Regions from separate parts of the Mycolicibacterium celeriflavum genome, predicted to be linked through region 1. Evidence: predicted binding sites of a transcription regulator. Region 1 holds the regulator's gene; the other holds the start of a gene.
What was found. The regulator LexA, encoded in region 1, represses DNA repair genes until DNA is damaged. The targets are predictions, from matches to a motif close to CGAACANNTGTTCG.
Positions count from the first base shown of each region.

Region 2: a site for LexA is predicted at 9,695-9,708, ahead of cofD (2-phospho-L-lactate transferase). Genes of this name have one in related genera too.

Region 1 is NZ_AP022591.1:1,378,363-1,389,933, forward strand. Features, by position in the region: gene sthA (Si-specific NAD(P)(+) transhydrogenase) at 1-561, shown strand, start outside; gene G6N18_RS06680 (proteasome assembly chaperone family protein) at 776-1,774, shown strand; gene G6N18_RS06685 (alpha/beta fold hydrolase) at 1,841-2,863, shown strand; gene G6N18_RS06690 (PhzF family protein) at 2,922-3,608, shown strand; gene nrdR (transcriptional regulator NrdR) at 3,628-4,098, opposite strand; gene G6N18_RS06700 (LysM peptidoglycan-binding domain-containing protein) at 4,258-4,710, opposite strand; gene lexA (transcriptional repressor LexA) at 4,918-5,613, shown strand; gene G6N18_RS06710 (LGFP repeat-containing protein) at 5,610-7,682, opposite strand; gene G6N18_RS06715 (hypothetical protein) at 7,753-8,052, opposite strand; gene mbp1 (microaggregate-binding protein 1) at 8,234-8,494, shown strand; gene hflX (GTPase HflX) at 8,559-10,001, opposite strand; gene dapF (diaminopimelate epimerase) at 10,047-10,919, opposite strand; gene miaA (tRNA (adenosine(37)-N6)-dimethylallyltransferase MiaA) at 10,924-11,571, opposite strand, start outside.
Region 2 is NZ_AP022591.1:2,067,363-2,078,933, reverse strand. Features, by position in the region: gene G6N18_RS10175 (5-(carboxyamino)imidazole ribonucleotide synthase) at 1-392, shown strand, start outside; gene purE (5-(carboxyamino)imidazole ribonucleotide mutase) at 385-897, shown strand; gene G6N18_RS10165 (acyl-CoA dehydrogenase) at 957-2,120, shown strand; gene G6N18_RS10160 (TIGR03089 family protein) at 2,125-2,841, opposite strand; gene G6N18_RS10155 (LCP family protein) at 2,843-4,312, opposite strand; gene G6N18_RS10145 (glycosyltransferase family 2 protein) at 4,547-5,431, shown strand; gene manB (mannose-1-phosphate guanylyltransferase ManB) at 5,433-6,509, shown strand; gene G6N18_RS10135 (NUDIX hydrolase) at 6,559-7,095, opposite strand; gene G6N18_RS10130 (coenzyme F420-0:L-glutamate ligase) at 7,092-8,438, opposite strand; gene cofD (2-phospho-L-lactate transferase) at 8,435-9,454, opposite strand; gene G6N18_RS10120 (WhiB family transcriptional regulator) at 9,911-10,174, shown strand; gene G6N18_RS10115 (metallopeptidase family protein) at 10,184-10,606, opposite strand; gene G6N18_RS10110 (DUF3499 domain-containing protein) at 10,763-11,182, shown strand; gene G6N18_RS10105 (phosphomannomutase/phosphoglucomutase) at 11,247-11,571, shown strand, end outside.

The DNA of each region.
Region 1 (11,571 bases):
GGCCTGGAAACCGACGCGCGCGGCCGCATCGACGTCGACAGCAACTATCAGACGAAGGTCGACCACGTCTATGCCGTCGGCGATGTGATCGGCTTTCCGGCGTTGGCCGCCACCTCGATGGACCAGGGCAGGCTGGCGGCGTACCACGCGTTCGGCGAGCCCGCGAAGGGCATGACCGATCTGCAGCCGATCGGCATCTATTCGATTCCGGAGGTGTCTTACGTCGGCGCCACCGAGGTCGAGTTGACCCGCAACGCGATCCCGTACGAAGTCGGGGTGTCGCGCTACCGGGAGTTGGCCAGGGGCCAGATCGCCGGCGATTCCTACGGCATGCTCAAGCTGCTGGTCTCGACCGACGACCTGAAGCTGCTCGGCGTGCACATCTTCGGTACCAGCGCCACCGAGATGGTGCACATCGGTCAGGCCGTCATGGGCTGCGGGGGTACCGTCGAATACCTGGTCGACGCGGTGTTCAACTACCCCACCTTCTCCGAGGCCTACAAAGTCGCCGCGCTGGACGTGATGAACAAGCTGCGGGCACTCAACCAGTTCCGCACCTAGCCGCGCGACGATCAAGCGGCGAGGGACGAGCCGCGTTGAGGAGTGCGGCCGTGAGCCGAGCCGCATCGGCCATGGCCGTCGAACGGAGCCGGCAAACAATCTGCCCGATCGGGCATGGGATGCCCGGCAACGGGAACGCAACGTGCGCGAGACTAGTTGTCACAGGTACGAAGGCATTGATTGTCTTGGCACCACCGCGAGGAGGCGAGGCTCGATGGCTGACAGCCCAGAACACCCTGGTAACCCCGAACAGCGCTACCAGCCGGAACAATCCGGCATGTACGAGCTGGAGTTCCCCGCACCCCAACTGTCCTCGACGGATGGCCGGGGCCCGGTGCTGATCCATGCCCTCGAAGGGTTCTCCGATGCCGGACACGCCATCCGGTTGGCCGCCCAGCATCTCAAGGACACGCTCGACACCGAGCTGGTGGCGTCGTTCGCAATCGACGAGCTGCTGGACTACCGGTCCCGGCGTCCGTTGATGACCTTCAAGACCGATCACTTCACCCACTACGAGGACCCCGAACTCAACCTGTACGCGATGCGCGACAGCGTCGGCACCCCATTTCTGCTGCTCGCCGGGCTCGAACCCGACCTTCGCTGGGAGCGGTTCATCACCGCCGTGCGGCTGTTGGCCGAACGGCTCGACGTGCGCCGGGTCGTGGGACTGGGCACCATCCCGATGGCCGTGCCACACACCCGCCCCATCACGATGACGGCGCACTCCAGCGACAAGGAGCTCATCGCCGACCACCAGCCGTGGGTCGGAGAAGTACAGGTTCCCGCCAGCGTGTCGAACCTGCTCGAGTTCCGGATGTCGCAGCACGGGCACGAGGCCGTCGGGTTCACCGTGCACGTACCGCACTACCTCGCGCAGACCGACTACCCCGCCGCGGCAGAGGCGCTGCTGGCCGAGGTGGCCAGGAACGCGTCGCTGAACATCCCGCTGGACGCCCTGGTGGCAGCCGGCGCGGAAGTGCTGACCAAGATCAATGAGCAGGTCGAGGAGAGCCCCGAGGTCGCACAGGTGGTGGCCGCGCTCGAGCGCCAGTACGACGCCTTCATCGCCGCCCAGGAGAACCGGTCGCTGCTGGCCAGCGATGAGGACCTGCCCAGCGGCGAAGAGCTCGGCGCGGAGTTCGAACGGTTCCTCGCCCAGCAGGCCGAAAAGAAGTCCGGGGATCCGTTCCAGGACGGCGACGACACCGGTTAGCCCACGTCGCTTGACATTGAGCGTCAATAATTAGCGCGTCTCGCGAACGCCAGCTAAGTTGACGCAATGGCCGCGCGAAAGCCGAACCTACGCCCGGTACGGGAACTGACGCCGATCCTGCAGCACCGCACCATCCACGGTTATCGCCGGGCGTACCGGGTGGCGGGTTCTGGGCCCGCGATCCTGCTGATCCACGGCATCGGCGACAACTCCACCACCTGGAATGCGGTGCAGGCGAAGCTCGCCCAGCGGTTCACGGTCATCGCGCCCGATCTTCTGGGCCACGGAAAATCCGACAAACCGCGCGCGGATTACTCGGTCGCCGCCTACGCCAACGGCATGCGCGACCTGCTGAGCGTCCTGGACATCGACCGGGTGACGGTCATCGGTCATTCCCTCGGTGGCGGGGTGGCCATGCAGTTCGCCTACCAGTTCCCGCAACTGGTCGACCGGCTCATCCTGGTCGGAGCCGGCGGGGTCACCAAGGATGTCAACATTGCGCTGCGATTCGCTTCGCTGCCGATGGGCAGTGAGGCGCTGGCACTGCTGCGTCTGCCGCTGGTGCTGCCGACACTGCAGGCGGTGGGCCGCATCGCCGGCGGGATGTTCGGATCCACCGGCCTGGGCCGCGACCTGCCCCAAGTGCTGCGCATTCTCAATGACCTACCCGAACCGACCGCGTCTTCGGCGTTCGCCCGCACTCTGCGCGCCGTGGTGGATTGGCGCGGTCAGGTCGTGACCATGCTGGACCGCTGCTACCTGACGCAATCGGTTCCAGTGCAGTTGATCTGGGGTAGCGGTGACGCCGTGATACCGGTAAGTCACGCCCGGATGGCGCACGCCGCGATGCCTGGTTCGCGGTTGGAAATCTTCGAGGGCTCCGGTCATTTCCCGTTCCACGACGACCCCGATCGCTTCGTCGAGGTGGTGGAGAAGTTCATCGACGGCACCGAACCAGCGGTCTACGACCAGGAGTACCTGCGCGGGCTGTTACGGGCGGGCGTCAACCAGGGCACGATCTCCGGCTCGGTCGACACCCGGGTCGCCGTGCTCGACGCGATCGGCGCCGACGAGCGCAGCGCCACCTGACCGCCGCATCGACTGCGGCGGCGCCGCTGTGACGCCGCTAAGAAGTAGCATCGGCCCCATGGCCATCGACGTCACCGTGCTGCGGGTCTTCACCGACCCCGACGGCAACTACGGAAACCCGCTGGGCGTCGTCGACGCCAGCGCCGTCGACGCGGGCGCCCGGCAGCGGATAGCCGCCCAATTGGGTTACAGCGAAACCATATTCATCGACCTACCGTCGCCCGGCACCAGCACCGCGCACGCCCACATCCACACGCCGGCCGTCGAATTGCCCTTCGCGGGGCATCCGACGGTCGGTGCGGCCTGGTGGCTTCGCGAACGAGGCACTCCAATTCACACGCTGAGGGTTCATGCCGGCATCGTGCAGGTGTCATACACCGACGACCTCACCTCGGTCAGGGCGCGGGCGGAGTGGGCGCCGGAATTCGCCGTCCACGACGTCGCCTCCGTCGACGACCTTCTCGCTGTCGACCCGTCCGATTACCCGGACGACGTCAACCACTACCTGTGGACGTGGGTCGACCGGGAACAAGGGGTAGTGCGGTCACGGATGTTCGCGACCGACCTCGGCGTGCCCGAGGACGAGGCCACCGGCGCCGCCGCCGTCCGGATCACCGACTACCTGAGCCGCGACCTGACGATCGTTCAAGGCAAGGGTTCGCACATCCACACGGAGTGGAGCGCCGACGGCTGGGTCCGCATCGCCGGCCGCGTCGTCAGTGACGGCGTCAAGCAGATCGATTGAGTTTCGCCTCCGCGGCCGCTCAGCTGGCGGTCGGCTGCGGTGAATTGCGGTGCGCGCGCAGTGCCTCGATTTCGCGCTCGAAGTCCTCCGCCGAGGTGAACCCGCGGTATACCGACGCGAACCGAAGGTACGCCACTTCGTCGAGGTCCCGCAGCGGCCCCAGAATGGCCAGGCCGACCTCATGGCTGGGCACCTCGGGTGAACCGGCGGCGCGCACACTGTCCTCGACCTGCTGCGCCAGCAGATTCAGCGCATCGTCGTCGACCTGCCGACCCTGACAGGCTCGACGTACGCCTTTGATCACCTTTTCGCGGCTGAACGGCTCGGTGACACCGCTGCGTTTGACGACAGCCAGCACCGCGGTCTCCACCGTGGTGAACCGCCTTCCGCATTCGGGACAGGAACGGCGCCGTCGGATCGCCTGGCCTTCGTCGGTTTCACGCGAGTCGACCACTCGTGAATCGGGGTGACGACAGAACGGACAGTGCATCACCGCTCCTTCGCCGCGCCAACAAACGACCAACTCGAACCTCTCTGAGCGTACCTGCGGCACGTTCCGGAAGCCCATGACCGGGGCGATCGGCACGTAGGCCGACGATCTTTCGGTGAACACGATTGCGCGGCAGGCCTTCCGCGAGCCGGCCGACGGTCAGCCGACCGGGGCGATGAGCGTCTGCCCGGCATCCAGTGCAGCCGAGTCGAGCTGGTTGAGCTCGCGAATCCGGTCCGCCACCTGACCCACTGGGGCGTCGGGCGCCACCCGCTGCGCCACCTGGTGCAGGCTCTCTCCGCTCTGCACCTGAACCACCGCGAGCCGATCCGGAACGGCGGCCGGGCTGGTGCCGACCACGCCGCCGAACTGTGCGACCAGGCCGAGCCAAACCGTGATCCCAGCGGCCACCAACGCGAGCAGCACCGTGGTGCCCGGGGTGATCGGCCGCCGGCGGTGCGACGCGCGCGACATCAGCACGCCTGTACCGCTGTAACGCACCGATGCTCCGCCAGGGCAAGTGGACCGCGACCGCCTGCGATCGTAGGCAGGCCTGATACGGGGCCTGGCCGTCGGCGGGGCCTGAACTTCCGGGGTTTCGAGAATCGTCATCGTGATGCCTTCCGGTCCGCTGCTTTCGCTCTTGTGTTCGAACATACTCGCTCATGCGTTCGATTTATAGAACATGTGATCGAACTGTTGCAGACGATAAAGCACCCCACCGACAGAAAGATCCGTCGTGCTGCGCACGACTTCGGCAGCCGACACACCTCGAACACATGTTTGATTAATCGGGTGCTGAGGGTTACATTCGGCGTCATGGACTCCAGCAGCGGTACTCCGGACGGCACCGGCGGGGGGCGGGCACTTGACCCTGGGCTCACCGAACGCCAACGCACAATTCTCGATGTGATCCGGTCATCGGTCACAACACGCGGCTATCCCCCGAGCATCAGGGAGATCGGCAACGCGGTCGGGCTGACTTCTACATCATCGGTGGCGCACCAACTGCGCACCCTGGAGCGGAAGGGTTACCTGCGGCGTGACCCCAACCGCCCGCGCGCCGTCGACGTGCGTGGTGCCGACGAGGCAGTGACCGCGATCGTCGCCACCGATGTCGCGGGCTCCGACGCGCTACCGGAGCCGATGTTCGTGCCCGTGCTCGGGCGGATCGCCGCCGGTGGGCCGATCCTCGCCGAAGAGGCTGTCGAGGACGTGTTCCCGCTGCCGCGCGAGCTGGTCGGTGAGGGCTCGCTCTTCCTGCTGAAAGTCGTCGGCGACTCGATGGTCGACGCGGCGATCTGCGACGGCGACTGGGTGGTCGTGCGTCAGCAGAACGTCGCAGACAACGGCGACATCGTGGCCGCGATGATCGACGGTGAGGCCACGGTCAAGACGTTCAAACGCACGCGTGGTCAGGTGTGGCTGATGCCGCACAACCCGGCCTTCGATCCGATCCCGGGTAACGACGCCGCGGTGCTCGGCAAGGTCGTCACCGTCATCCGGAAGATCTAGTCGGCTTTGACGAAACCGTTCGTGCGCGCGAAGTCCTCGCTGGAGAACCAGATTTCGGCGCGCACCTCGTCGTAGCCGGCGGTGCCGGGCAACCAGTACCGGCCGGACTGGGTGTCGGCCTTGATCGCGTATCCCTGGGGCGCCTCGTCGGAACCGCCAAGCGGTAGGCGGAACGCGGGACTCGGCACTTCCGGTTCGTCGACGATGATCTTGGCGTGACGGCCGGTGTCGGTCAGTGCATCCCGTTGGAAGGGTTCCGGTTCCGGTTCCGGTTCGGGTTCCGGTTCCGGTTCGGGTTCGTGTTCGACTGGTTCGGCGAATGTATCGGGCTCGGCGGAGGTCTCGCCCTCGATCGGTCCACCGGTCGTATCGCGCTCGACGGCCGTCGGTATCAGCGTCGGCGCTGTATCGACGTTGTCCGGGTTCTCCTCTGGCTCGTCAGTCCGTTCGCCAAGGCCCTCGTCGATGTGGTCCGGCGCTGCCGCATCGTCACCGCGTTGCGCCGCTCCCCAGGGGTCGACAGCCGAGCTGGCGGGCTCCCCCGGCGGCGAGAGCGCCCCAAGCCCTTCGCTGGCATAGCGGTCGCCGAACATCGCCGCCGAGTAGTCGCCACCGCTGGACGCCTGCTCCCCCGCCCCCACCGTGCTGTAGACCTGCTCGCCGTCGCCGCCGTACCGGCCGTAGTCGTCGTCGAAGCCGGGATGATCGTCGGCACCGCGGCGGCGGTTGCGCATGGCCGCGAACGCCACCAGGGCGACGAGCACGAGCACCGGGACGATCGCCAGCAGCCACCACCAACTCCACTGGAACCAGCCGTTGTCGCCGGCGGAGTCCGAGGCCTGTGGCGCGCCGGGTGTTTCGGGGGTCTGCTGGGCGGGCACCTCGAGGCCGGCCAACCCGGCCGCCAGATTGGCCGGCTCGGTGCTGAATTCGCCGGACGACCGGTCCCAGGAGACCACCCCGCCGGTGAACCGCTGCGTGACGACATCGCCCTTCTCGGTCTGATCGGCCACCGGTGCGCCCAGCTTGCCCTCGGCGCCGTCGAGCTTGTCCCAGGCTGCGCTCATCGCGCCGCGCACCAGGACCGCGCCATGGTCCGGCGTCCAGAAGATCACCGGCTTGTCTTCGGCGGCGAACCTCGCCACGCGACTTGCGGTGGGTAGTCCTCCGTCGGCCTCGCTGGACACCGGAAGCCCGAGCTCTCCCTCGGGCCCGCCCAGACTTTCGTACTTGGCGAGAACCTGGCCCGTGACCACCCGCGCGCCGGTGGCCGGGCTGTAGAAGATCTTGCCGCCGGCGAAGTTCTGCCCGAGGCCGTCCTCGCCGATCTGATACGGCGGTCCTTCCGCGGCGCCAAGCGGTCCCAGCGGGCCACCGGCCGCGCGGCGGGCCGCGTTGATCTGCGAGATCGGATCGCCTGGCACCTGCAGACCGGTCAACTGCTCTGCGAGTTCGGGTGGCACGGTGGTGAACGTCTTGTCGCGGGTGTTGTACGTCAGCTCGCCGCCGGTGAACTTCTGGGAGATGAGGTCACCGCGGTAGGTCTCGTCGCCAGCGGGCACTCCCAGCGCTCCCGTCGAGCCGCCCAACTTGTCCCACGCAGCGTTGATCGCGCCACGCACCACCCTTGCGCCGGTCTCCTGCGTCCAGAAGATCACCGGCTTGTCGCTGGCGCTGAACGTGGTGTTGAAGCTGCCCGGAGCGCGCCCGGGCACGTCATCGATGGTCGGGAAACCCAGGTCGCTGTCCGCGGGCCCGCCGAGCGATTCGTACTTCTCCAAGATCGCGCCGCGCATGTAGTGCGCGCCGGTGTCGGGCGTGAAGAACATCTTGCCGCTGGCGAAGTTCTGCGCGAAGCCCTCACCCGCCGGGTACACATCACCCTGTTTGGGACCCAGCGGGCCACCGTCGCCGCCGCTGGCTTCCCAGGCGGCCGTGATGGCGGCGTTGGCGGCATCGGATTCCGGCGTGGCGCTGGCCACCGGCGCCAAGACCAGGGCTACGGCTGCGAGCAGACCGATCACCATCCGGCCCCACACCGTCGTGCCCCGGCTGTTCTGCCCGATCATTCGTCCTCCCTGGTCGGCACGAAATTTCGCTCGAAGATTTCGCGCCCGTCAACTGTGTTGTCAGCAGACGTCAATAACCAACGAACACGCCGATCTCGGAAAGAAAATACCCGCCAATAGCCCGTTCGCTATGGATAACCCCGCCGTGCCGCTCGGATTTGTCTCGGAACAACCATGGCCCGCGGCCGATGAGTTCGCCCATCCACCGTGATGTGCAAACCACAAATAGTTTGCGCGTGCCGTTCGATGGTGGCTCTTGCCACGCGATATCGCTCATATATGCGTAGCCAGCCAGCAATTTCGGGTCGCCGATGATCAATTCCGCATGCGTTTCTGACGAATACGATTTCGGCCACGGCGGTGCGCTCATCTGATCGACGTCGTCCGTCCGGCGACGCAGACGATCGCCGACGCGGCAAGCAGAAACCGGGACAGCGGAATGGTTCGACATCCTGCGGCAAGGGCGTGTGACCTAGCCCACTCTTCGTTTGGCGGACAACGTCGTCAGGGAACTCCGAGGCCACTACTGAACCGAAGGGGAGGAACCCGCAGTGTCCGACAAGAACAACAGTGGACCCGAGGAAGCCGTCAAGGGCGTCGTCGAAGGAGTGAAGGGCAAGGCCAAAGAGGTGCTCGGCGCCGTCGCGGGCCGTGACGACCTGTACCGCGAGGGGCAAGCGCAGCAGGACAAGGCGGATGCCCAGCGAAACGCCGCTCAGAAGGAAGCCGAAGCCGAGAGCGCCCGCGCCGCGGCAAAAACCGCTGAGAAGCGTCAAGAGGCCGAACAGCGGCCAGACGGCGAACGGGACTAGTTCGTACCACAGGAAAGGCGCAGAGGGGTGAATCCCTCTGCGCCCTTTCGCGTGTGAGAACGGTTCAGAATGTCGCGTAATCGCGCAGGGCGGCGGCCAGCGGGACCGGCACCCGAGCCTTGATCCGAGTGCCCTCGGCGGTGTGCTCTGTGGCGTCCACCCGCCCATCGGCGTGCACCCGGTTCACCAGATCGCCGCGGTCGTACGGGATCGTCACGTCGACCGTCGTGTCCGTCGGCGTGATCAACTCCGCCATCCGCTGCTCTAGTCGGTCCAACCCGTCACCGGTGCGCGCGGAAACGAACACGGCATCGGGCAGGGCGCGGCGCAACTGCGCCAGCGTAAGACCGTCGGCGGCGTCGATCTTGTTGACCACCAACAGTTCCGGCGCAGGGGTGCCGTCGTGGTCGGCCCCGCTCGATGTCGCCGGAGCGGCTCCCACGACGTCGTTGACCACTTCGCGCACCGCGTTGATCTGGGCGAGCGGGTTGGCATCGGACCCGTCGACGACGTGCACCAGCAGATCGGCGTCGACGACCTCTTCCAACGTGGAGCGGAACGCCTCCACCAACTGGGTCGGCAGATGGCGGACGAAACCTACCGTGTCGGTCAGCACGAACGGCCTGCCATCGGCGAATTCGCCTCGGCGCGTTGTCGGTTCGAGGGTGGCGAACAACGCGTTCTCCACCAGCACCCCGGCGCCGGTCAGCGCGTTGAGCAGACTCGACTTGCCCGCGTTGGTGTATCCGACGATGGCGATCGACGGGACCTCGCTGCGGCGTCTGCCACTGCGCTGCGTATCGCGGATCTTCTTCATGTCCTTGATGTCTCGGCGCAGCTTGGCCATCCGCTCGCGGATGCGGCGACGGTCCGTCTCGATCTTGGTCTCACCGGGACCGCGCGTACCCACGCCGCCGCCGGCCCCGCCGGCGCGACCGCCGGCCTGCCGGGACATCGACTCGCCCCAGCCGCGCAGCCTGGGCAGCATGTACTCCATCTGCGCCAGCGTGACCTGCGCTTTGCCTTCCCGACTGGTCGCGTGCTGGGCGAAGATGTCGAGGATGAGCGCCGTGCGGTCGATCACCTTGACCTTGACCGCCTTCTCCAGCGCCGTCAGCTGGGCGGGGCTGAGCTCACCGTCGCAGATCACGGTGTCGGCGCCGGTCGCGAGCACGATCTCGCGCAGTTCGGCGGCCTTGCCCGAGCCGATGTAGGTCGAGGCGTCCGGTTTGTCGCGTCGCTGAATCAGTCCTTCGAGCACCTCGGAGCCGGCGGTCTCGGCGAGCGCGGCGAGCTCGGCCAGGCTGGCCTCGGCGTCGGCCGCACTGCCTTCGGTCCAAACCCCCACCAGCACAACGCGTTCCAAGCGCAGTTGGCGGTACTCGACCTCGGAGACATCGGCGAGTTCGGTCGACAGACCGGCCACGCGGCGCAGCGCCGTGCGGTCTTCGAGGGCCAGCTCACCCGCGCTCGGGGTGTCGCGGATCGGGAAATCGGGATACGTCATGGGCGAATAGAGATTCGCACGGAGATCACTTTTCATGCACCCCAATTAACGTTGCGCAACGCTCCACCATTCCTCGGACAGCTCCCCGTGCGCCACCAGGATCGACGGTCCACGCAGGTAGCTGCTGGCATCGGTGATGGTGACGCAGACCTCGCCGCCCGGAATCCGCACGTCGAGGGTGCCGGCGGTGGCACCGGAGAACGCCAGCGCCGCGACGGCGGCCGCGACGGTGCCGGTACCGCACGATCGGGTCTCCCCGACGCCGCGCTCATGCACCCGCATCGACACCGCGCCGTCCACCGGGGCGGTCAGCACCTCGACGTTCACCCCTTCAGGGAACTGCGCCGCGTCGAACGACACCGGCGCTGCGACATCGAGTGCGAGCAGCTCCTCGAGCGTCATGTCCGGGTCCACGCAGGCCAGATGCGGGTTGCCGACGTCCACCGCCAAGCCTGCGAACGGCCGTCCGCCGACGATCGCCTCGCCGCCACCCAACTGGTTCACCTTGCCCATCTCGACAGTGACGTCGGCGCTCGTCGTATCCCAGTCGTGCAGTACCACCGGCCGCGGGCCCGCCAGCGAGCCGACCACGAACTCATCACTGGGCTCCAGGCCGCTGGCGCGCAGGTAATGGGCGAACACCCGCACCCCGTTGCCACACATCTGCGCGATCGAGCCGTCGGCGTTTCGGTAGTCCATGTACCAGTGCTCGGCGGCGATGCCCTCCGGCAACTGCGCGAACAAACCGGCCCGCTGTGCCGCTTCGGCGGTGGTCACCCGCAGCACACCGTCGGCGCCCAGACCGCGGCGCCGGTCGCACAGCGCGGCCACCACCGCCGGGGTGAGCTGCAGCTCGAAGTCGATGTCGGGGAGCAGCACGAAGTCGTTCTGCGTGCCGTGTCCCTTGGCGAACTTCACGTGTTCAGGGTACGTCCCGCCACACCCGCAGCGTGTTCTCGACGAGATCGGACGCGGCGGGGTCGAGCCAGGTGATGCGGTGGTCGCGGCGGAACCACGACCGCTGCCGCCGGACGTAGCGCCGGGTGCCGATGAACGTCGGCTCCCGGGCGGCGGTGCCGTCGCCGCCGGCGTCGAGTTCGGCGAGCACCTGTGCGTAGCCCAGCGCCCGTGATGCGGTGACACCCTCGCGCAGCCCGCGCTCCAGCAGCGTTCGCACCTCGTCGACAAGCCCGTCGGCGAACATCTTGTCGGTCCGTTGTGCCAACCGGTCATCCAGAGATTTTGTCTCCCAATCGAGCCCGATGATCACGGTGTCCCAGCGCGGTGTGCCGATCGGCGGGAACGACGCCGCGAACGGCCGGCCGGTCAGTTCGACGACCTCGAGCGCGCGCACAATGCGACGCCCGTCGGTGGGCATGATGGCGGCGGCAGCGTCGGCGTCCACCCGCGCCAGCTCCTCATGCAGCCCGCTCGCCCCGACCTCTGCGAGCCGCTGCTCCCACCGGGCGCGCACCGCCGGGTCGGTGGCCGGGAAGGTCCACTCGTCGAGCAGCGACTGGACGTACATCATCGAGCCGCCGACCACCAGTGGCACCGCACCTCGGTTCCC
Region 2 (11,571 bases), 690 kb from region 1:
CGCACAATTCCGGGCACTGGACCATGGACGGCGCCCGGACGAGTCAATTCGAACAACACCTGCGCGCAGTGCTGGACTATCCGCTCGGCGACACCGCGCCGATCGCCCCGGTCACGGTGATGGCCAATGTTATTGGCGCACAACACTCGCCGTCGATGAAGATGGACGAACGACTGCATCACCTGTTTGCGAGGCTGCCCGAGGCGAAAGTCCATCTGTACGGGAAACAAGAGCGGCCCGGCCGAAAGATCGGGCACGTGAACGTCGTCGGCGCCGCCACCGGCTCTGCCGATGACGACGCCTACGTCGCCGATGTGCGAGAACGCGCCGGCAGGGCGGCACACTGGTTGTCGCACGCGGAATGGACGGACGGATGGGACCCACATGAGTAGTGCTCCTGCGCCGCGGGTCGGCCTGATCATGGGCAGCGACAGCGACTGGTCGGTGATGGAGGACGCGGCGCATGCGTTGGCCGAATTCGGCGTGCCGTTCGAGGTCGGTGTCGTCTCCGCGCACCGCACCCCGGTCCGCATGCTCGAGTACGCGCAGAGCGCGGCGGACCGCGGTATCGAGGTGATCATCGCCGGCGCGGGCGGCGCGGCTCACCTGCCCGGCATGGTGGCGTCGGCAACGCCGCTTCCGGTCATCGGGGTGCCGGTGCCGCTGGCCAAGCTGGACGGACTGGACTCGCTGTTGTCGATCGTGCAGATGCCCGCCGGCGTGCCGGTGGCCACGGTGTCGATCGGCGGGGCCCGCAACGCGGGGTTGCTGGCGGTACGGATCCTGGGGGCCTCCGACGCCGTGCTGAGGGAGCGCGTCGTGCAGTTCCAGTCCGACCTGCATGACACGGTCATACGGAAGGATGCGGCGCTGCGGGACCGCCTGCTCGGGCAGTAAGCTGCCGGTGCCGTCGGAACCTCGAGGGTAAAGTTACCGGCGAGTAGCAAGGAGTTCCCATGGCCATTTCAAATCCGTCATTCGACGCCTTCCAGCTTTCCGACGAGCACAACGAGCTGCGCGCGGTGCTGCGCGACCTCTGCGAAAAGGAGATCGCGCCGCACGCTGCCGACGTGGACGAGAAGGCTCGCTACACCGACGAAGCGCTGGCGGCGCTGACCGCGTCCGGAATGGCCGCCATTCACATCCCCGAGGAGTACGGCGGTCAGGGCGGCGATTCGGTCGCGGCATGCATCGTGATCGAAGAGGTCGCGCGGGTGTGCGCGTCGTCGTCGCTGATCCCGATCTGCAACAAGCTGGGCACCATGGGCCTGCTGCTGCGCGGCAGTGAGAAACTCAAGAAGCAGGTGCTGCCCTCGATCGCGGCCGGTGAGGCGGTCGCGTCGTACGCGCTCTCGGAGCGGGAAGCCGGCAGCGACGCCGCGGCTATGCGGACCAGGGCGCGTCGCGAGGGCGACGAGTGGGTGCTCAACGGGGCGAAGTGCTGGATCTCCAACGGCGGCCACTCGACGTGGTACACGGTGATGGCGGTGACCGACCCCGACAAGGGCGCCAACGGCATCTCGGCGTTCGTCGTGCACAAGGACGACCCCGGCTTCTCCATCGGCGCCAAGGAGAAGAAGATGGGCATCAAGGGTTCGCCCACCACCGAGTTGTACTTCGAAGACTGCCGCATCCCCGCCGACCGCATCATCGGCGACGAGGGCACGGGCTTCAAGACCGCGCTGGCGACGCTGGACCACACCCGGCCCACCATCGGCGCGCAGGCCGTGGGCATCGCGCAGGGCGCACTCGACGCATCGATCGCATATGTCAAGGAGCGCAAGCAGTTCGGCAAGCCCGTCGGCGACTTCCAGGCGGTGCAGTTCATGATCGCGGACATGGCGATGAAGATCGAGGCCGCTCGTCTGATGGTCTACACCGCGGCCGCCCGTGCCGAACGTGGGGAGCCGGCACTCGGATTCATCTCCTCGGCCTCGAAGTGCTTCGCCTCCGACGTCGCGATGGAGGTCACCACCAACGCGGTGCAATTGTTCGGCGGCTACGGCTACACCACCGACTTCCCCGTCGAGCGGTTCATGCGCGATGCGAAGATCACCCAGATTTACGAGGGCACCAATCAGATTCAGCGCGTGGTGATGTCGCGCGCCTTGCTGAAGTAACCGATCAGCCCCTGGTCACCTTCTCCATCTGCCTGCGGCGGTCCAGCACGGAGGCATCCGGGTTGGACACCTGCACCAGTGACGCGCCCGTGGCGAAAACCGCGAGAAGGTGGTCGACGAGTTTGTCGGCGGTCTCCCAGCCGGCGCTCGACAGTACTCGGTCCGACGCGGTAAAGCCTTGCGCCGCAGCAGATTCGCGAGTTGCCGTGAGTAACTCGTCTACCGTGCGGCCGTCCAGCGCGGGGCCGGGAAGAGGTTCTGGTGAGATCTGGTCGCCGTGCACCCGCACGGCGGTGGCGTAGTCGGTCACGCCGACGGGCAGGTCGACCGCCGGCTTGCCGAACGGATCCAGCGACAGCACCGCAACCTCACCCATTCCGACTGCGGCGTCGGCTTCGCCCAACCGGTCCGCGGTGCACAACGCGATGTCCGCCTGCGTCTCTGGTCCGCCGCCGAGTACCACCTCCGCGCCGATCCACCAGATGCCGAACAGCACCGCGGCGGTTTGCCAGTGTGCGGGCAGCAGCACCGCCACGCGGGTCGACGGGTCCGCGCCCAACTCGTCGCGTAACAGGTTGGCGGTCTTGGCCGCCCAGTTCGCGAGCGTCGCGGTCGACAACTCGATGCGTTCACCGGTGGCGTCGTCGTAGTAGGTGATGCGCGGCCCGGCGGGGTCGGACGCCATGAGCGGATCGAGGATCGCCCCGCTGACCGTCGTCACGCTAATTGACGCACTTCGGATCATCCGAGCCGGCCGTCAGGATCGGCGAAGGCGGGGGTGAGGTCTCCGTCGAACCGGTCGAACCGACCGCGACGGAATCGGCGGTGGTCAACATCGGATCGGTGCCGTCCAAACCGGACCCTGGACCCGTGTAGTCATCGGCCAGCACCACGCGCACGGAGCCGGGAGCCACCGAGGGATCCTCGACGACCGGCAGTCCGCCGAGGTCCTTCGAGACTGCTTGCGCGCCAAGGTCGTCTGTCTTGGCCGCACGTACCTGGCTGCCGGTCACCGGTTCGTGGTTGCCGGTGGCGCCGGGGGTGAACCCCTTGTTGGTCAACACGTGTGACACCGCTGCGGCCAGACCGTTGACCTCGGTGGCGTTGAGCACCTCGACGGTGGTCTTGTCGGGCGAGTAGGCGAGTTCCTCGGTCTTGCCTTCGTCCTGGTCGTGCAGCAATCCGTCGACCCAGCTCTTCACCTCGGACGGGTCGACGCGCACCACGCTCTGCATTCCGTCGTCGCTCCAGCCGTTCTCCTGCAGTACCGGGATGGTCGCGAACGCGACGTTGCCCGCCGCGAGCTGCTGCAGCTGGTCGGCGAATTCCATGACGTCCCAACCGTCGGAGAGCACCACGGAGCGTTGGACGGCCTGCTGCAACCGGTTCAGCGTGGCCGGGCTCGACAGCGTCTTGCTGGAGATCACGTCGTGCGCCAACGACGCCATCACCGCCTGCTGACGTGTCACCCGGTCGAGGTCGCCGCGCGGCAGGTCGTGCCGCTGCCGAACGAAGCTCAACGCTTGCGGGCCGTTGAGCTTCTGCCAGCCCGCCGGAAAGTCTGCACCCGAAAGGGGTTCGTAGACAGCTTCCTTCAAACACACGGTGACACCGCCCAAGGCATCGGTGATCAACGCGAACCCGAGCAGCCCGATCTCGGCATAGTGGTCGACGGTGACGCCGGTGAGGTTGGCGACCGTTTTGATCAGGGCTTCGCGACCGGCCTCCGTCGCCTCCGGCTGGGCCTCCGCCGGATCCATCCCGTCCTGCTCGACGAGCTCGGTCATCTTCTCCAAGTGCTCGGAGCCGTACACGCCGTTGATCTTCATCTTGCCGATCCCCGGCGCCTCGACGTAGGAGTCACGGGGAATCGAGATCGCGGTGGCGGACTTCCCGTTGTTGGGGATGCGGATCAGGATGATCGTGTCGGTGTTGGTCGCCTCGTCGTCGCCGGCCCGCAGAGTCGCCAGCTCCTCCTCGGACAGGGGGTTGCCGTGGGCGTCGGTCCGGCTGTCCATGCCGACGAGGAGTATGTCGATCGCGCCGTCCTCGCCGCCCTCGCCGAGCGCGATCGGCGAGATGTGGTTGATGCCGGATTCGAACGAGCGGATCTTGCCCCACGCGACGCCCGTCCCCACCACGACGGCCAAGGCCGCGGACACGGCGATCACACGCAGCATTCGACCGGGCATCAGCTCAGGCTACTTGCGACCCGGCCGTAGACCGGGTAGCGCGGGTCGGCGTGCCAGACTCGTGACTGTGTCTTTCTGCAAGTCGGCCCGAATCGTTATCCCCGGCGCCGGCGGCATGGTCGGGCGGGTTTCGGCAGCTCAGGCACGCAGACAGGGTCGTGGGGTGCGCTCGCGGCAGATCGACCCGACCGCCCGTTAACCTCTACGCCGTGAGCGCGGAACTGGTGGTGTCACGTGAGTGACGAATTGGTGGTCATCACGGTGACGTATTCACCGGGGCCGCATCTCGACCGGTTCCTCGCCTCGCTGTCGCATGCGACCGACCGGCCGGTGACCGTGATCATGGCCGACAACGGGTCGACCGACGGGGCGCCGGAGGAAGCGCTCGAGCGCTATCCCAATGCGCGATTACTGCGAACCGGAGGCAATCTCGGTTATGGCAGCGCGGTGAACCGCGCCGTCGACGAATACCTGAAGGACTCGGATTACTCCGACTTCTTCGTGGTGGCGAACCCGGACGTGCAGTGGGGCCCACGCAGCATCGACATCCTGCTGGAGGCCGCTGCCCGATGGCCGCGCGCCGGGTCGCTGGGCCCGTTGATCCGTGACCCCGACGGTTCGGTGTATCCGTCGGCCCGACACCAGCCGAGCCTGGTTCGCGGGGGCATGCACGCGGTGGTCGGGCCGGTCTGGAAGTCCAACCCGTGGACCGCGGAGTACCGGCAGGAACGGCAGGAGCCCAGCGAACGTCCGGTCGGCTGGCTGTCGGGCTCCTGTCTGTTGCTACGACGGTCGGCTTTCGAGGAGCTCTGCGGGTTCGACGAGCGCTACTTCATGTACATGGAGGACGTCGACCTGGGTGATCGGCTGCTGCGCGCGGGCTGGCAGAACGTGTACGTGCCGACCGCCGAGGTGTTGCACGACAAGGGTCATGCGACCGGCAGGGACCCCGCGCGCAACTTGGCCGCCCATCACACCAGCACCTACACTTTCCTGGCGGATCGGTATCCCAGGTGGTGGCAGGGTCCGCTGCGGTGGACGATCCGAAGCTCGCTCGCCGCGCGCGCGGGTCTGGTGGTCCGCAATTCACGTCGCAGACGGGCGAAAGGACGGCGCTAGCGTGAACCCCGCACAAGTGGACGCCGTCATTCTGGTCGGCGGCCTGGGCACCCGCTTGCGGCCGCTGACCCTATCGGCGCCCAAGCCGATGCTGCCGACGGCGGGATTGCCGTTCTTGACGCACCTGTTGTCGCGCATCGCCGACGCGGGCATCGAACACGTGGTGCTGGGCACGTCGTACAAGGCCGGGGTGTTCGAGGCGGCGTTCGGCGACGGCTCCAAGTTCGGTCTGCAGATCGAATACGTCGTCGAGAACGAACCGCTGGGCACCGGTGGCGGCATCGCGAACGTGGCTCCGTCGCTGCGCCACGACACCGCGCTGGTCTTCAACGGCGACGTGCTCTCCGGAACCGACCTGCGGGCTCTTCTCGACTACCACGACACCACCGGCGCCGACCTGACACTGCACCTGGTGCGCGTCGGTGACCCACGCGCGTTCGGTTGCGTGCCGACCGATTCCGACGGCATGGTCACCGCGTTCCTGGAGAAGACGCAGGACCCGCCGACCGACCAGATCAACGCGGGCTGCTACGTGTTCAAGCGCGAGGTCATCGAGCGCATCCCGAAGGGCCGCGCGCTGTCGGTGGAACGCGAGGTGTTCCCGGGACTGCTGTCCGACGGTCTTCGGGTGTGCGGTTATGTCGACGCCACGTACTGGCGCGACATGGGCACCCCGGAGGACTTCGTACGGGGATCGGCCGACCTGGTCCGCGGCATCGCGCCGTCGCCGGCGCTGGGCGGACACCGCGGCGAGAAACTGGTGCACGACGGCGCCAGCGTCGCACCCGGGGCGCTGTTGATCGGCGGCACCGTGGTCGGCCGGGGCGCCGAAATCGCCGGTGGCGCAAGGCTGGACGGTGCGGTCATCTTCGACGGCGCGCGGGTGGGAGCGGGTGCGGTGATCGAACGCTCGATCGTCGGCTTCGGCGCCCGCATCGGCCCGCGCGCCCTGATCCGTGACGGCGCGATCGGCGACGGCGCCGACATCGGCGCACGCTGCGAACTGCTGCGCGGCGCCCGGGTGTGGCCGGGGGTCACGATTCCCGACGGCGGCGTCCGCTTCTCGACCGACGTTTGAGCGATTTCGGTGTAGTTGGTCGCGGTCAGCGCGACGGACTACACCGAAATCACCGGGAGCGGGCCGCCGCCACCAGTTGCGTCAGCCCGAAGTCGCAGTCCTGCGGCAACGCGTCCAACGGCCACCAGCGCAGGTCCAACGACTCGTCGCTCGCGACGATCTCGGCACCGGCGGGGGCATGGACGATGAACTGCATGTCGAGGTGGCGGGTGGGCACCCCCAGCGAACACGTGACCGGATGAACATGCAACGCCGCCAGCGTCGGGTCGATCGTGAGCCCGTTGATGCCGGATTCCTCGGTGGCCTCCCGCAACGCGGCCGCGACGATATCGGGGTCGGTGGCCTCGCAGTGCCCGCCGAGTTGCAGCCACCGCCCGAACCGCGGGTGCAGCGTGAGAAGAGCATGCGTGCCGGTGTGGTCGACGACCAGCGCCGACCCGGTGACGTGTCCGGGCGCACACTCCCGCAGGCATCCGTCGGGCCTGGCCGCCAGGAACGCCAGCACCGCGTGCCGCAGCGTGTCCTGTGCGGGATCGGGTGCCTGCCAACAAGAGAGCGCATCGACCGCCGATGCGTGCAAGCTCACTTGCGTACCAGCAGACCGTCGGTCGGTACCGGCGGCCGCGGGCCCGACGGCGCCCCCGCGTCGGCGTAGCCGATCGCGATTGCGCCCAACGGTTCCCAGTCATCGGGCAGCCCCAGCTCGTCGCGGACCACTTGCGGGGCGAAGATCGTCGAACCGATCCAGCAGCTGCCGACGCCGCGCACGGCCAGCGCCACCAGCAGCGCCTGCACCGCCGCGCCGACCGCGACGGTGAACATCGTGTGTTCGGCGGCGGTGCGGTCGGCGTCGGGATAGCTGTGCGCACCGTCGGGCACCATGAACGGGATGACGACTTCCGGTGCGTCATAGAGTATTCGGCCACGCTCGACGCGACGTTCGACGGCCTCGGCGGGCCGGCCGTCGGCGGACAGATCGGCGCGCCACTTGTCCTTCATCCGATCGAGCAGCGCCGACCGTCTGCCCCGATCCTGCAACCACACGAAGCGCACCGGTCGGGTGTGATGCGGTGCGGGCGCGGTGAGCGCCTCGGCGACAGCGGTTTCCACCAGCTCGGGCGCTACGGGCTGCGCGGAGAACCGGCGCACCGACCGGCGCAGCAGCTGCGCCTGACTCCTGCCCAGCGCGATGGCTTCCTCGGTGCCCAGCCAGAACAAGTCCTCCTCGCCGGCCCGGACCAGCTTGTGCGCCGTCGAACCGTCGTCTGCCAGTTGCAGGCCCCGCAGCACCGCGACCGGGATGTCGGTCAGCTTGCCCTTCACCAGATCGGCGGCCGCGGCGATTTCGTCGGCGACCGCGATCTCGGTGACAATCAATTCGTTGCCGTGCCGGTCGAGCGACCCCTCATACCCGTGCAGCACGGTCAGACCGGCCGCCCCGATGGCCACGTCGATCTGCCCGTTGCGCCACGCGCGGCCCATGGTGTCGGTGACGACGACGCCGACGCTCACGCCGAGGCGCTCCCGCAGGGCGGTGCGCAGCGCGGCCGCGCTGGCGTCGGGGTCGATCGGCAGCAGCGCGAGTTCGGCGGAGTCGACGTTGGATCCGTCGACTCCGGCGGCGGCCTGAACCAAACCGATCGCGTTCTCGGTGATCAGTGTGCGGCCCTTGCGGGCCAGTACGCGAACCGCCTCGGAGTCGATGAGCTTGCGCCGCAGGGCATCGCGCTCTTGCGGATCGGCGGGGGCGTCGACGATGCGCCCCTCGCACTTCGACAGCACCTTGCTGGTCACCACCACCACGTCGTCGTCGCGCAGCCACGGCGCAGACTCCGCGATCGCCGCGGCAAGGTCGTCGCCGGGCCGGAACTCCGGCAACCCGGGCACCGGGAGCAGTTCGACGGCGGCGGCCGTTCCATGCTCGGTCATGGCTTCACGCCGGCCAAATCCAGTCCGGCGCGCACCATTTCGCTGGTTGCCGCGGGGTTGGACATCAGCAGCGGCACCGAGCGGACCTCGACACCGGCTACGTCGGCGTGGTCGTCCTCGTGCACCAGCCAGCCGTCGAGGATCCCGACGCCCGAGCGCGCGCCGTAGTGCCGGCCGACGGCCTCCGACGTGCTTTCCACGCCGATCACCGACAGGCATTCATCCGCCATACCGCGCAACGGCTTTCCGCCGATGATGGGGGAGTAGCCGATCACCGGTGCCGGCGTCGACCGCAGCGCGCCGCGGATCCCCGGAACGGCCAGGATCGCGCCGACGCTCACCACCGGGTTGGACGGCGCGACGAGGACGACATCGGCGGATTCGATCGCCTCGGCGACGCCGGGCCCCGCCGTGGCCTTTTCGGCGCCGACGAAAGCGAAGCTGTGAGTGGGCACCTTCGCGCGGTACCGCACCCACCACTCCTGGAAGTGGATGGCGCGTTTTTCACCGGCGTGGTCGCCGGGTCCGGGATCGGTGATGACGACGTGGGTTTCGCTGCGGTCGTCACTGGCGGGCAGCAGCGTCGCGCCCGGCGACCACCGGGTGCACAGCGCCTCGGTCACCTGCGACAGCGGGTAACCGGCGCGCAGCATCTGACTGCGCACGAGGTGAGTCGCCAAATCCCGGTCGCCGAGCCCGAACCAGTCCGGTTGCACCCCGTAGGCCGCGAGTTCCTCCTTGGCATGCCAGGTTTCGTTGCGATGTCCCCAACCGCGCTCCGGGTCGATGCCACCTCCGAGGGTGTACATGCACGTGTCGAGGTCGGGGCAGATGCGCACCCCGAACATCCACGCGTCGTCCCCGACGTTGACCACAGCAGACAATTGATGCTCAGTAGAATCATCAGTCACAGCAGCAACTTTCGTGTCAGCGAATTGCCCGAGACCCAGCAAGTGCTGCACACCGAGCAGGAAGCGGGCGCCACCGACGCCGCCGACGAGTACCGTGACCTTCACATCGACCGAGCGTAGGCCGTCCAAGCGAATTCGGTTCGTCCAGGAGTGCCTCAATCCTTGGGGGGCCGGGGAGATTCGCGGAATGTGACAGACACGCCGAGGTCACGACTCGCCGCATTTCGATCACGGAATGGTATGAATTCCTGTTCTAACGCTTGACCAGGACTGCTCACGCGTGTGTAATCACACCAGTGTCATTTCCCGGTAGGCCATCCGGTTTCGGTGCCGCAGACCGAGATTCGATCACTTGTTCGAATTGAATGGGTCCCACGTTCCGGTGGGGCGCTTATAGGGGATCAGCGAAACCAGGTGAGGAGGCCGAAGATGTCTTTTGAGTACGGCGATTTCGATCGTCTGATTCGGTTTGACAACCGATTCCTCGGCTCAGTAGACAGCGCCCCGCACGCCAATTCCGGACCGGCACCCGTCGAGACGCCCCGGCGTCCCCAGTTAAGTCTGGTGCCAGACCCAATTGATGCTGCGCCGGCGCTTACACCCGAAGACGACTTGTGGCAGGAGCGCGCGCTGTGCGCTCAGACCGACCCCGAGGCATTCTTCCCCGAGAAGGGTGGCTCGACGCGCGAAGCCAAGCGAATCTGCCAGGGCTGCGAGGTGCGCGACGCGTGCCTGGAGTATGCGCTGGCGCACGACGAGCGCTTCGGCATCTGGGGCGGCCTGTCCGAACGCGAGCGTCGTCGACTGAAGCGCGGAATCATCTGACCCGAGCGGTCAATCGTCGTCGATCGTCGGGTCGATGACCGAAGGCTCGACGCCCAGATACGTGGCGACTTGGGCCACCAGAATCTCATGCAGCAGCTCCTCGAGTTCGACAAGATCCTTGGCCCGTCGCTCGATCGGCTTGCGGAACAATACAATTCGCGCCCGCGTGGCGTTACCTCGAACGTCGACACCAGCCGGGATCAGCCGGGCCAGCGCGATCGGCCCGTCGGCGATCACCTCCGGTGGCCACTGCACACTGTCGGGATCCTTCGGAGCGATGCGCGGTATCTCGTCGACCGCCACATCCAGCGCCGTCAATCGGTCCTGCCAACGCCGCTCGATCGGCTCGTAAGCCTCCAGCACCGCCATGTCGAACCGCTCGGCGCGACTGCGCCAACCCGGCACCGTGGGGGGAAGTAACGGTCCGCGCATGTCGCGGCCCCGGCGTGAGCGCAGATATTGCCGCTTGGCCACCGCGTCGGTGCTCCTCTCGTGCGCGTGAACAAGATCGTAACGGTTCGAGATCGGCCGTCGGCAGGCTGCGCGTGTCCGGCGTCGCGCAGGGTGCGGCCACGATAGCCTTCCGCTGTGAACGTTCCCCGTCGCTGCTGCAGGCCCGGGTGTCCGCACTATGCCGTCGCGACGCTGACCTTCGTCTACGCCGACTCCACTGCGGTGGTCGGGCCGCTGGCGACGGTGGCCGAACCGCACTCGTGGGACCTATGCGTGGTGCACGCCGGCCGGGTCACCGCGCCGCGCGGCTGGGAACTGGTTCGGCACGCGGGCCCGCTGCCGTCGCATCCCGACGAGGACGATCTCGTCGCGCTCGCGGACGCGGTGCGCGAGGGGCGCGACCTCGCTCCGCCGATCAACGGGGTCGCGACAGGCTTCTCCGATCCGGTCACCGGCGCGCACGGCGGCTCCCTGATGGCGCCGCCGGCCAGGCGTCCGGAGTCCAACGGCCGTCGCCGGGGCCATCTGCGGGTGTTGCCCGACCCCACTGACTAGTTCACGTGTACGCCTTCACCGACGGTTAGGCTGGCGCCAGCAGTACCACGTCACAAGGAGTTCTATGTCACGGCCCGCCGCGGCTGTTCATCGCGTCATCAAGGCCTATGACGTGCGTGGCCTGGTCGGAGAGGAACTCGATGAGCAGTTCGTCGCCGACGTCGGCGGTGCCTTCGCCCGCTTGATCCGCGACGACGCGTCGCAGGTGGCGATCGGTTACGACATGCGGGCGAGTTCGCCGGCGCTGGCGTCGGCGTTCGCCGACGGAGTGACTGCGCAGGGCCTCGACGTGGTGCGGATCGGGCTCGCCTCGACCGACCAGTTGTACTTCGCGTCCGGACTTCTCGACTGCCCCGGTGCGATCTTCACCGCCAGCCACAACCCCGCGG